3 regions of the Paenibacillus sp. cl141a genome follow, and region 3 is predicted to be linked to each of the others. Evidence: riboswitches for the same ligand, from Rfam matches in the RefSeq annotation. Region 3 holds a riboswitch; each other region holds the start of a gene.
The links. Region 3 has a riboswitch for cyclic di-AMP ahead of BMX45_RS05380 (TrkH family potassium uptake protein). Riboswitches for the same ligand answer to the same signal wherever they lie in the genome.
Positions count from the first base shown of each region.

Region 1: another riboswitch for cyclic di-AMP. It lies ahead of BMX45_RS11850 (APC family permease); the one in region 3 lies ahead of BMX45_RS05380 (TrkH family potassium uptake protein).
Region 2: another riboswitch for cyclic di-AMP. It lies ahead of ehuB (ectoine/hydroxyectoine ABC transporter substrate-binding protein EhuB); the one in region 3 lies ahead of BMX45_RS05380 (TrkH family potassium uptake protein).

Region 1 is NZ_FNZO01000003.1:415,777-419,378, forward strand. It holds gene BMX45_RS11850 (APC family permease) at 114-1,940, opposite strand; cyclic di-AMP (ydaO/yuaA leader) riboswitch at 2,106-2,301, opposite strand; partial or broken gene BMX45_RS11855 (molybdopterin-dependent oxidoreductase) at 2,798-3,602, shown strand, end outside.
Region 2 is NZ_FNZO01000013.1:169,397-172,998, reverse strand. It holds gene BMX45_RS26950 (flavin reductase family protein) at 1-58, shown strand, start outside; gene BMX45_RS26945 (SDR family NAD(P)-dependent oxidoreductase) at 241-984, shown strand; cyclic di-AMP (ydaO/yuaA leader) riboswitch at 1,353-1,499, shown strand; gene ehuB (ectoine/hydroxyectoine ABC transporter substrate-binding protein EhuB) at 1,888-2,709, shown strand; gene ehuC (ectoine/hydroxyectoine ABC transporter permease subunit EhuC) at 2,711-3,364, shown strand; gene ehuD (ectoine/hydroxyectoine ABC transporter permease subunit EhuD) at 3,368-3,602, shown strand, end outside.
Region 3 is NZ_FNZO01000002.1:64,878-68,479, reverse strand. It holds gene BMX45_RS05385 (potassium channel family protein) at 1-153, opposite strand, end outside; gene BMX45_RS05380 (TrkH family potassium uptake protein) at 170-1,510, opposite strand; cyclic di-AMP (ydaO/yuaA leader) riboswitch at 1,574-1,718, opposite strand; gene BMX45_RS05375 (CPBP family intramembrane glutamic endopeptidase) at 2,009-3,602, shown strand, end outside.

The sequences.
Region 1 (3,602 bases), on a different contig from region 3:
GTTTAAAGAAAAAGCTGCGTTCAACCGTCCTTGATGAAAGGCATCGGTTGATCGCAGCTTTTTTGTCGTGATGGGCGAGGCTGCCGTAATGAATCAGGCAGGGAACAAGCCCGCTATTTTTTTAAGTGGTAGGGAACCGTCGTAATGATCACGTCTCTCCGATACAGGAGATGTGCCCGGATGAGCAGGCTGGATTGATTGTGCAGGAAATTATGCCAGCCCTTCTTGGGAATGAACTGCGGAATGACGACGGTAACCTGATAGTCGGATTCGCTTGCCTTGCGCTGCACGGTATCGATGAATTTCGTCAGCGGCTGAATGATGCTCCGATAAGGCGAGTGCAGCGTCACCAGCCGGATGTCCGGCTGCCACTTTTTCCATTTTTCCTGGAAGGCGACTTCCTCCTCCCGCTCGAACGGCACGTACACTGCGATGATTTGGCCCGCTCCCAGCGATTTGGCGTAATTCAGCGAGTTCTCCACCACATGCGTGATTCCTGCCACAGGCAGGATGATGACATTCCCCTCAATCGGCTTAACCGGCTCGCAGGTCGTAATCCGGAGCTGGTCCGCTACCGCCTCGTAATGCTTGCGGATCCGGGTGAAAATCCAGATGATCAGCGGCAGGAATATCAGGACGGTCCACACCTGGGCGAATTTCGTAAAGAAAAAGATCATGGTCACGATAAAGCTGATGCATGCGCCGGTGGTGTTAATGATCAGCTTGACGATCCAGCCTTCGGGCTTTTCGCGGATCCATTTCACCATCATCCCCGTCTGGGAGAGGGTAAACGGGATAAACACGCCGACGGCATACAGCGGAATCAGATGCTCGGTTTTGCCTTCGAAAGCCAGCAGCAGCAGAATGGAGAAAAATCCAAGAATAATGATTCCGTTTGAATATCCCAGACGGTCGCCGCGGACGGTGAACATTCTAGGAATGAACTTATCCTTCGCCAGATTGACGGCCAACAGGGGAAAAGCGGAATACCCGGTGTTGGCGGCGAGGATCAGAATTAAGGCCGTTGTCCCTTGTATGAAGTAATAAAGCGCATTTCGCCCGAAGGTATGCTCGGCAATTTGGGAAACGACCGTGACTTGTTCGCTGGGACTGACCCCATAGTAATAAGCCAGGAAGACGATGCCCGAAAATAACAGGGCCAGCAGCGATCCCATCGCCACCAAGGTTTTGGCCGCGTTATTCGGGGCCGGGTCTTTGAAATTCGGAATGGCGTTGGAAATCGCCTCCACGCCGGTCAGGGCGGAGCTGCCCGAGGCAAATGCGCGCAGGAGCAGGAACAAGCTCAGCCCGGCTACGGGCGTGCCGATCGGCGTGTGAAGGTCCGGAGATGCATGGCCTGTGGCAATATTGAATATCCCCACCCCGATCAGGATGAATAACGCAAGGACGAACAGGTAAACCGGATAAGCCAATATGGAGGCCGACTCCGTGACCCCTCTTAAATTCAATACGGTCAAGCATAGAACGAACACGATGGAGATCGGCAGATTATAGGCGTGCAATTCCGGAAAAGCCGACGTGATCGCATCCGTCCCGGCCGACACGCTGACCGCAACCGTCAGGATATAGTCCACGAGCAAGGAACCGCCGGCCACCAGCCCCGGGTACATGCCCAAATTCCGTTTGGACACGACATATGCGCCGCCGCCGTGCGGATAGGAGAAAATAATTTGTCTGTACGACAGGATAAGTGCCAGCAATAAGACCAGGACGCCGACGGCAATCGGTATGGAATACCAATAGGCAGCTGCTCCGACGGTCATCAACACAATGAGGATTTGTTCCGGGCCATAAGCCACGGACGATAACGCATCGGATGATAGGATGGCCAGGGCCTTGGTTTTATTCAGCTTTTGTTCGCCTAATTCCGTTGATTTAAGCGGTCTTCCGATGAGGAAGCGCTTGATTGAGGATAACATGGTTGTTTTCACCGCCGCTTAAGATTAAGTTCATGGTAGAAGCTTACTGAACGGACTTCTATCGGTGTTTTTTATGAGCTGGACATAGGAACGGTCGCCATTCCTATGCTGATTTTTGGCAAACAAAAAACACAGGTTAGAACCCTGTGTTTGATCACAAGTTCACAACCCTCCCGATCAACGCTGACGAGGTTAGCTGTCGGATTCGGGCGGTGAGAGTCGCCCTACCTGACTCCATCGCGGCGTACGTACGCGAATGAATCAGGATTCACCCCATAGTATGGATGAAGGATCCTATAGGTATCCCTCCATACGGTTGGTTCCCCCGCTTTCCATCATGGAAATTAAGCGAATGTCATGTGAATATGAAGAATGTTTTCGAAGCTGAATAGTATATTACGCCTGCTCCAATCGTTTGTAAAACATCCTTCAACGATCATTCGAACAGAATTATTTATAAAAAATGACAGATAAGCGCTTACATAACGACCTGGCTTTGACAGGCTTTTTATTTTGCATGTTTTCTGCGAAAATCACGAGTTTCTATAATATGGAGGTTTAGGTGTGGGGACATCGGTCACTGGGAGGATGCCATATAAACAAATTCGCCATGCCGGTCTCGGGGGAGGAGACACTGGCATGGCGAATTTTTTTGGGAGTGGTCCATGATTCGGCAAGGAAGAGAAAGGGTCTGGGTTCCTCTTCTTTGCTCTTGATAGGAATATACCCTGGGGGAAGAAAAGTGAATCACCTGATTAGAAAAAAATGTATGACTTTACTGGAACCCCGATTTTCTTTTAAGATAAAGGGATATGATGCAGCCGAGCAAAAGGGGGAATTACGAAATGACTCAAGCGATGATTCATCAGGAAAACGGCGTATTTCCGGCGGTATGTCCGTTGGATTGTCCCGATACATGCGGCCTGCTGCTGCATAAAGAGAACGGAAAAATCGTCAAGGTGACCGGTAATCCGGAGCATCCGATTACGCAGGGAGCCATCTGCAATAAAGTCCGTAATATGGCACACCGGGTGTACCATCCGGAACGCGTGCTCTATCCGCTGCGAAGGGTAGGTCCCAAGGGAGAGGGCGCCTTCGAGCGGATCAGCTGGGACGAAGCCATTCAGGAGATTGCGGGACGCTATAAGGACTTGATCGAGGAATACGGTTCCGAGAGCATCCTGCCTTACAGCTTCTACGGCAATATGGGGATATTGAGCGTCGACGGCATGGACCGCAGATTCTTCAACAGGCTGGGTGCCAGCCGCCTGAAGCAGTCGATCTGCAATTCCGCGGGCAATGAGGGCTGGAAATCGGTGATGGGGTTTAATGGGGGAACCGTTCCGGAGGACACCGTACGAGCCGACGTCATCCTCGTCTGGGGCGGCAACATCGTCAGCACCAATATGCACCAGATGGTGATTGCAGAGAAAGCGCGCAAAGCCGGTGCCAAGGTCGTTGTGATCGATGTCCACAAGAATCAGACGGGGCAATGGGCCGACTGGTTCATTCCGCTGTATCCAGGCACGGATGCGGCGCTGGCCGTCGGCCTCATGCACATCATGTTCCGCGACGGCATGGTGAATGAAGAATTCCTCCGGAAGTATACGATTGGCCATGAAGCCTTGCGCGAGCACGTCAAAGAATACACGCCGGAGTACG
Region 2 (3,602 bases), on a different contig from region 3:
GGCAGGAAATATCTATTCGACCCTGGGAGAGATGTTTACGATGGAGCGGCCGGTCTGATAGGGCTTGAGCTTGAATAGGGTTATTGCTTAGCGACTATTTTTAGCGAACATTCTTTTTCGTCGATAGGTTGCTGGTCATTCAGTAGGAAACGGGGGATTGGAATATCATGGTCGGTATTTGCCCATTCTACATGAATGGATAGCCGGTTGATGAATTTACAACATAGGAGTGATCAACGCATGAAATTTGATTCCAAGGTTGTCATTGTGACGGGGGGCGCCAGCGGGATTGGCGAAGCGGCAGTCAGACTTTTTGCAAAAGAGGGAGCCAAGGTCGTTATCGCGGATTATTCCGACCAGGGCCAAGCGGTTTCCGACGAATTGAGAGGAGTCGGCTTCGAAGCGCTGTTCGTCAAAACGGATGTAACCCAAGAGCAGGAAGTCGCAAAAATGGTGGATCAGACGGTGCAGCATTTTGGCCGTGTCGATGTATTGTTCGCCAATGCAGGCATTGCCCATGATGCTCCTGCCGATCAGTTAACGATGGATAACTGGCAGAGAACGATTGATATTAATCTGACAGGGGTCTTCCTGTGCGATAAGTATGTTATTCAGCAAATGCTGTCCCAAGGAACCGGAGGGGCAATCGTAAACTGCGGCTCGATCCATAGCCATGTCGGAAAAGCAGGGGTAACCGCCTATGCTTCGGCTAAGGGAGGCGTCAAGCTGTTAACCCAGTCGCTCAGCGCAGACTATGCCTCCAAAGGAATCCGAATCAATGCCGTGTGTCCGGGATATATCGATACGCCGCTGATCAAGGGAAGAACGGAAGCGATCACGCAGCACCTGGTCGGCCTTCATCCGATGGGCCGTTTGGGACAGCCGGAAGAAGTGGCCAAAGCGGTGTTGTTCCTTGCCAGTGAAGATGCCTCCTTCATTACGGGCACGAGCCTGCTGGTGGATGGCGGCTATACCGCAGTATGATGAGAAAAGCCCTGATGCTAAGCATCGAGGCTTTTTTTCAAGTCATTCCAGGCGTTGTTATCAGACTTATTTATGGAGTGTTTCAAAATTTTTTTTCGGTCCCGTATTTCATACGGGCAGACTGCCTAATCCGGGGCTCTTTCATGACATAAAACATATATGGCATGAACGATTTCCGCATGACCCGTCAAATGCCTGCTATATAGCGGAAAATGGAGCATGGATTCCATGACCAATCCGGTGTATGGACAGCCTTAAACAAGGTGTTCAAAAGGCTCGATATCCTCGTTGAAAAAACGGTATTTTTACTTCTGAATTTCCAGAAAAAGCGGTTAAAGGGGTTTGACTTTTCCTGTGCTTCCCTTTATCATGAACACACGCTTAGTTTCCGGCATACATATTCCGGAAAGCGGGGGAACCAGTTTCACCAGGGGCGAGTCACTTGGAATTCACGAGTGTAGGGTACCATCTTACCCGAGTCCGTCAGCTAACCTCGTCAGCAGTGGATGGGTCTTGCATACATAATGGATGTTCATACAAAAGGCCCTTTATTCTCTATAGGGGCCTTTTCTCTATTTTTTGACCCCCTGCTGGCGGAGCTATGTCTAGATCCCCTGTTTGGTGGTCTTTTTGCATTCAATTACAGAGGAGGGGCAACGTCTGCAAATGTGGAACGAATTGAATCGATCAGACGGCATGGGGGCAAAGCGTGCAAGGAAGCCGATGAATCATCTTCCCTGAAGCCTCGTCCCATGCACAGGTATCTGAATGTCTAAATATCCAAGTTAACACATGTGCTAACACGGATAAATTCGTCATGCCGTTTTTTTTAAGAAATTGAAAAGCTATTACGAAAGGTTGTGGAAGGTTTTGAAGAAAGTGGTTGTGCTGGTGTTGTCCGTGATGATGGTGGTATTGCTCGCGGCTTGCGGCGACAAAGGAAGTACGCTGGATCGAGCCATCGAGCAGGGATATATCACCGTAGGGTTTGCGAACGAGAAGCCGTATGCCTACAAAGAAGCCAATGGGGAGCTCACGGGCGAGGCGGTTGAGATTGCCCGCGTTATTCTGGAGCGTCTTGGCATCAAGGAGATGAGAGGGGAGCTAACGGAATTCGGTTCGCTGGTCGCCGGATTGCAGGCCGATCGGTTTGATCTGATCACGGCAGGCATGTTCATAAATCCGGACCGATGCTCTGCCGTCCTGTTCGCGAATCCGGAGTACAGCATCGGGGAAGCCCTTGCGGTAAAGCAAGGGAATCCGATGGAACTCGGAAGCTATGAGGACATTGCCAAGAATGAGCAGGCCAAGGTGGCCGTCATGACCGGCGCGGTCGAAATCGGCTACATGGAGAAGTCGGGCATTCCTGCGGACCGGATCGTACAGGTCCCTGACCAGGCTTCGGCGATCAGCGCCCTCCAGGCCGATCGGGTGCAGGCGATTACCATGACGGGGCCGTCCCTGCAGGCGATGCTGGATTCAGCCAGCGACGACAGCATCGAACGCGTGGATGATTTCGAGCAGCCGGTCATCGACGGCGAAAGCGTTCGCGGTTACGGGGCTACGGCTTTCCGCCAAGCGGATACCGAGTTCCAGGAGGCTTATAATGCAGAGCTTGAAAAGATGAAGGAGTCGGGCGAGCTGCTGGAAATTTTGCAAGCGTTCGGGTTTACGGAAGAAGAGCTCCCGGGTGAGATGACAGCCGCTGCGCTCTGCGGGGAATAGCATGCCGAATTCTTGGATCGATTTTCTTCCAACGCTGCTCAAAGGAGCAGAGATCACGATGATCGTCGCGTTCTTTTCAGCCATCCTGGCCATCGCGATGTCCTTTGCAGCCGGATTGTGCCGGCTGTCGAAGCTGTGGATCGTCCGCACGGCGACGGCCGTGTACGTCGAAATCTTTCGGGGAACCTCCTTGCTGGTGCAGCTCTTCTGGTTGTATTTTGCCCTTCCGTTCATCGGCATCGAGCTTCCGAAAATGCTGGCGGCGATTCTCGCGATCGGACTTAACTTCGGCGCGTACGGCTCCGAGATTGTTCGCAGCGCGGTGCTGGCCGTTCCGAAAGGACAGTGGGAAGCTGCCGTGGCGCTTAACATGAAGCCTTGGCAGAGGCTGTGGAACGTTATACTGCCCCAAGCGTCCCTGCGAATGCTTCCCCCGTTCGGGAATCAGCTTGTGGAACTCATCAAATCCACCTCGCTCGTTTATTTCATCACGATGGCGGATTTAACGTATCAGGCGATGGTGCTCCGCAACAATTACATCTCCTGGACGACTGAGATTCTGGTGCTTCTGCTCCTCATGTATTTTGTCATCGCCACGCTCGTCTCGATGGCGGTTCGACTGCTGGAGCGCAAACTGACCGCGGGGAGGCTGTAGCGGATGTGGGATTGGAAATATGTGTTTGAAATACTGCCGCAGCTTCTGAGTGCATTAAAAATGACGGTATGGGTCACGCTCTGTGCTTTTGTGGTGGCATTGATTATCGGACTGCTGCTTGCCTTTGCCGCGCGGAGTACATTTAAGCCCTTGTCGCTCATCACCAAAGGAATCATAGAATTTATTCGCAATACCCCCTTGCTGGTACAGGTGTTCTTTCTGTATTACAGCTTGCCGC
Region 3 (3,602 bases):
CACCACCGTATGGGTCAGCAGCTCGCTCATGTCCTCGACGACCTCTTCGTTCCGGTCGATGCCGAGCACTTCATATCCCTGTTCCATCAACTCCAGCGCCAGACTGGCGCCAAATCGCCCCAAACCGATGATTGCAAATTGCTTTGGTTTCATGGCTCTCCTGTACCCCTTATCCAATTATCATTTTGCCTTCCGGATGACGATATAATTCTTTACCCTTTTTCGGCCCCAGTGCATAAGCAAGCGTCAAAGGTCCCAATCGACCCGCAAACATCGTAAGGCTGATCAGGATCTTGCCGAACACGGTCAAATCGGGCGTTAAGCCCATGGAGAGACCCACCGTACCGAAGGCGGATGTCGTTTCGAATAGAATCTCCAGGAAGTCCCCTTCCTCTGTCGTCGACAGAATCATCGAGACGGTAAGAACGAGCAGCAGGGCCAGCAAGGCAATGGTCAGTGCCTTCAGCACCCGCTCCTGGGCCAGGCGATAACGGAACATGACGATGTCTTCCCGCCCGCGCATCATCGCAATGACCGCGCCTACCATAATGGTAAAGGTCGTGGTTTTGATGCCGCCGCCGGTTGACCCTGGAGATGCTCCGATAAACATCAGAATAACGATAAAAAATTGCGTTGCCTGTCTGAGCCCCGTAATATCTATAGTATTCGCTCCCGCCGTACGCGGCGTTACGGATTGGAATAACGCGCCGAAGAATTTCCCGCCCCAGTTTAGGGAACCCAGCGTTCTCGGATTGGTAAATTCAAATATGAGAATGACGATAAATCCGACCGCAAGCAAGGCAGCCGTCATCGTGAGCACCACCTTGGAGTGCAGGGAGAGCCTCCGCTGTTTTCGGTAATCGATCAGATCGGACAGCACAATAAATCCAATGCCCCCGGAAACAATCAAGAACATCACGACGAAGTTGACTACCGGATCGTATACATACCCGGTCAAACTCCGAAAATCGCCAAACAAATCGAAGCCGGCATTGTTAAACATCGTCACCGCATGAAAAACACCGTAATATATCGCCCGGCCCAGCGGCATATCAAACGCCCAACGAACCGATAAAAGGACTGCGCCGCAGGCCTCGATGACAAGCGAGTACAGCAATACTCTGCGTATCAGCCTTACGATGCCTTCCATCGAGGACTGATTCATCGCTTCCTGCAAGATTAGACGGTCTTTGAGCGATATGCGCCTCTTCAGAACCAAGGCGAATAAAGTAGCCATCGTCATGAATCCGAGCCCGCCCATCTGAATCAGCAGCATGATCACGACTTCTCCGAAGGAACTGAATGTCGTTCCTGTATCCACCACGACCAGGCCCGTTACGCACGTTGCCGAGGTCGAAGTGAACAAGGCATCAATAAATGCAAGCGGTTCGCCCGTCGTCGTCGAGATTGGCAGCATTAACAGCCCGGTCCCGATGAAGATGATGGCCGCAAAACCAAGCACGAGAATTTGAGGCGGAGACAATGTAAGCCAGTGCAATTTAGCGTTCAATCGGACACCTTCTTTAAAAAAATCAACGAAAAAAGACACTGGAAAACGCAGTGCCTTTCGGTCTGGTTCCTGTGCAACAGCCTACGAGGTTAGCTGACGGATTCGGGCATTTCCACAGGTCGCCCTATTCATTATTCCGGGAATAATGAAATTCACCCCAATTACATGGTTCCCCCATTTTCATTACGAAATTCGGCTGGAATATTCGGTTCCTTCAAGCATGATGTGATTATAACTCAATCCGGTACGTAACCCAATGCCGTTTTTCGCCCGAAATATCTTTAAAAGAGCGCGAATTGGGCATATTCAAGAATACAAGCGTAGGGTTCTCTAACGTTTTCGAAACCTTTCATTCATTTTCATCGATTTATTTCAATATTCCGATAATTGGGATAAGCTGCTTATGGCTTTCATACTATGTTATATTGACTCTATGCGTTCTTAATCAGACATATCGAATACCAGTGGGAGTATCAACTTTCTTAGAGGAGGAGTTTCATGAATCGTGCAAGAGAGCCCTTGAAGCTGAAGCCCAATCTGAAGCAGCTCATCGCGCCTGCCGCAGTCGGCCTGATTCTGTTCCTATTATTTCAGGTATTTCCGTGGGCGAATCCGGACGATACCGAGATGGCCTCGCCGGATATTATTTCCAAGGAGCAGGCTCGGCAGGCAGCTTCAAGGTTTGCTCAGGAGCATCTGCAGTTTGCGGCTGCGGACACGGACGAAGCCTTGGTTACATATCAATCCAAATCGGAACTTTACGGATATCTGGCGAAGGAGAAGAGGCTTTCGGAATATAACAAAACCTATGAAGCCAAATATCCCTATGACGTATACCGCGTTCGCTTCAGCGAGCCTGGAGGCGATGCCCTCAATGTGGACGTGCACATGCAGAATTCGGGGGTCGTCGGATTCTCGTATGATTATGCCCGCTCCAGCTATGACCGGATCGAGCTGAACAAGGGCGAGATTCAGAAGCAGATGCTGCTCGTCGTTGAGGACGGCATGACATTGGCCGAGAAGCAGGCGCTGGCCGAGCCATGGCTTCAGCGGGCGGGTTATGACCTGTCGAATCTGGAGCTGGTTACGAAGGAAGGGGAGCCCCGTCTCCAATATGTGGACCCTGAATCCAGGATCGGGGACTCCAGGCTGGAGCACCGCTTCACCTTCGAGCAGGGGAAATTGCGCTCTTACGAGCCCTCCTTCTCGGTCCCGGCCGCCCACTCCGCTTATGTCAACAAGCAGACGCAGGATGCCACGCTGCTGACGCTCGCAGGGTACGGACTGTTCACCCTTATCCTGGGCATTCTTGCAATTGTGTACAGCGTGAAGACCAGAGCCTACACCTCGTTTAAGCGCGGCCTGTTCTTATCGGCGCTGCTGTTCGTCATTCAGATGCTGAATACGTACAATCTGATTCCCGTTTTCAAATCCGAAGGCATGTCGCAAACCGGCGTGCTCGGGATGATGATTTTCTATGCCGTCTATTCGCTCGTTTTCTCCGCCCTGCTCTATTTCTCCCTTGTCGGCGGCAGCGGGCTATGGCATAAAGAAGACGGGCTCAATCCATGGCCGCGCGCCAAAGAACCCGGATACGGGCATTACGTGCTGGATAGCATGAAGCTAGGGTATATGTGGGCCTTCATCCTGCTTGGCGTCCAATCCGTCATCTTTATCGGTCTTAGTCTGACCCTGAATACATGGTCCACCACGGATGCGACGCAATCGCCTTACAATATGCTGTATCCTTGGCTGTTTCCATTGATGGCCTGGCTGGCCGGCATATCCGAGGAGGCCGTGTACCGGCTGTTCGGCATCAAGATGGTGAAAAAGATCGTTCGCAATACCTTTGTCGCAAGCTTGATCACCTCACTCATCTGGGCGCTGGGACATACGCTCTATCCGATATACCCCGTGATCTCCCGGCCGATTGAGCTGGTCATCATCGGTTTGCTGTTCAGCTACATCTTCTTGAAATACGGGTATTTAGCGGCCATGTTCTCCCATGTCATCTTCAACAGCATCCTGATGGGCATCAGCCTGATCATGCTCAAGGATGCAGCCAACCTGCTGACTGGCGTTTTTTACATGG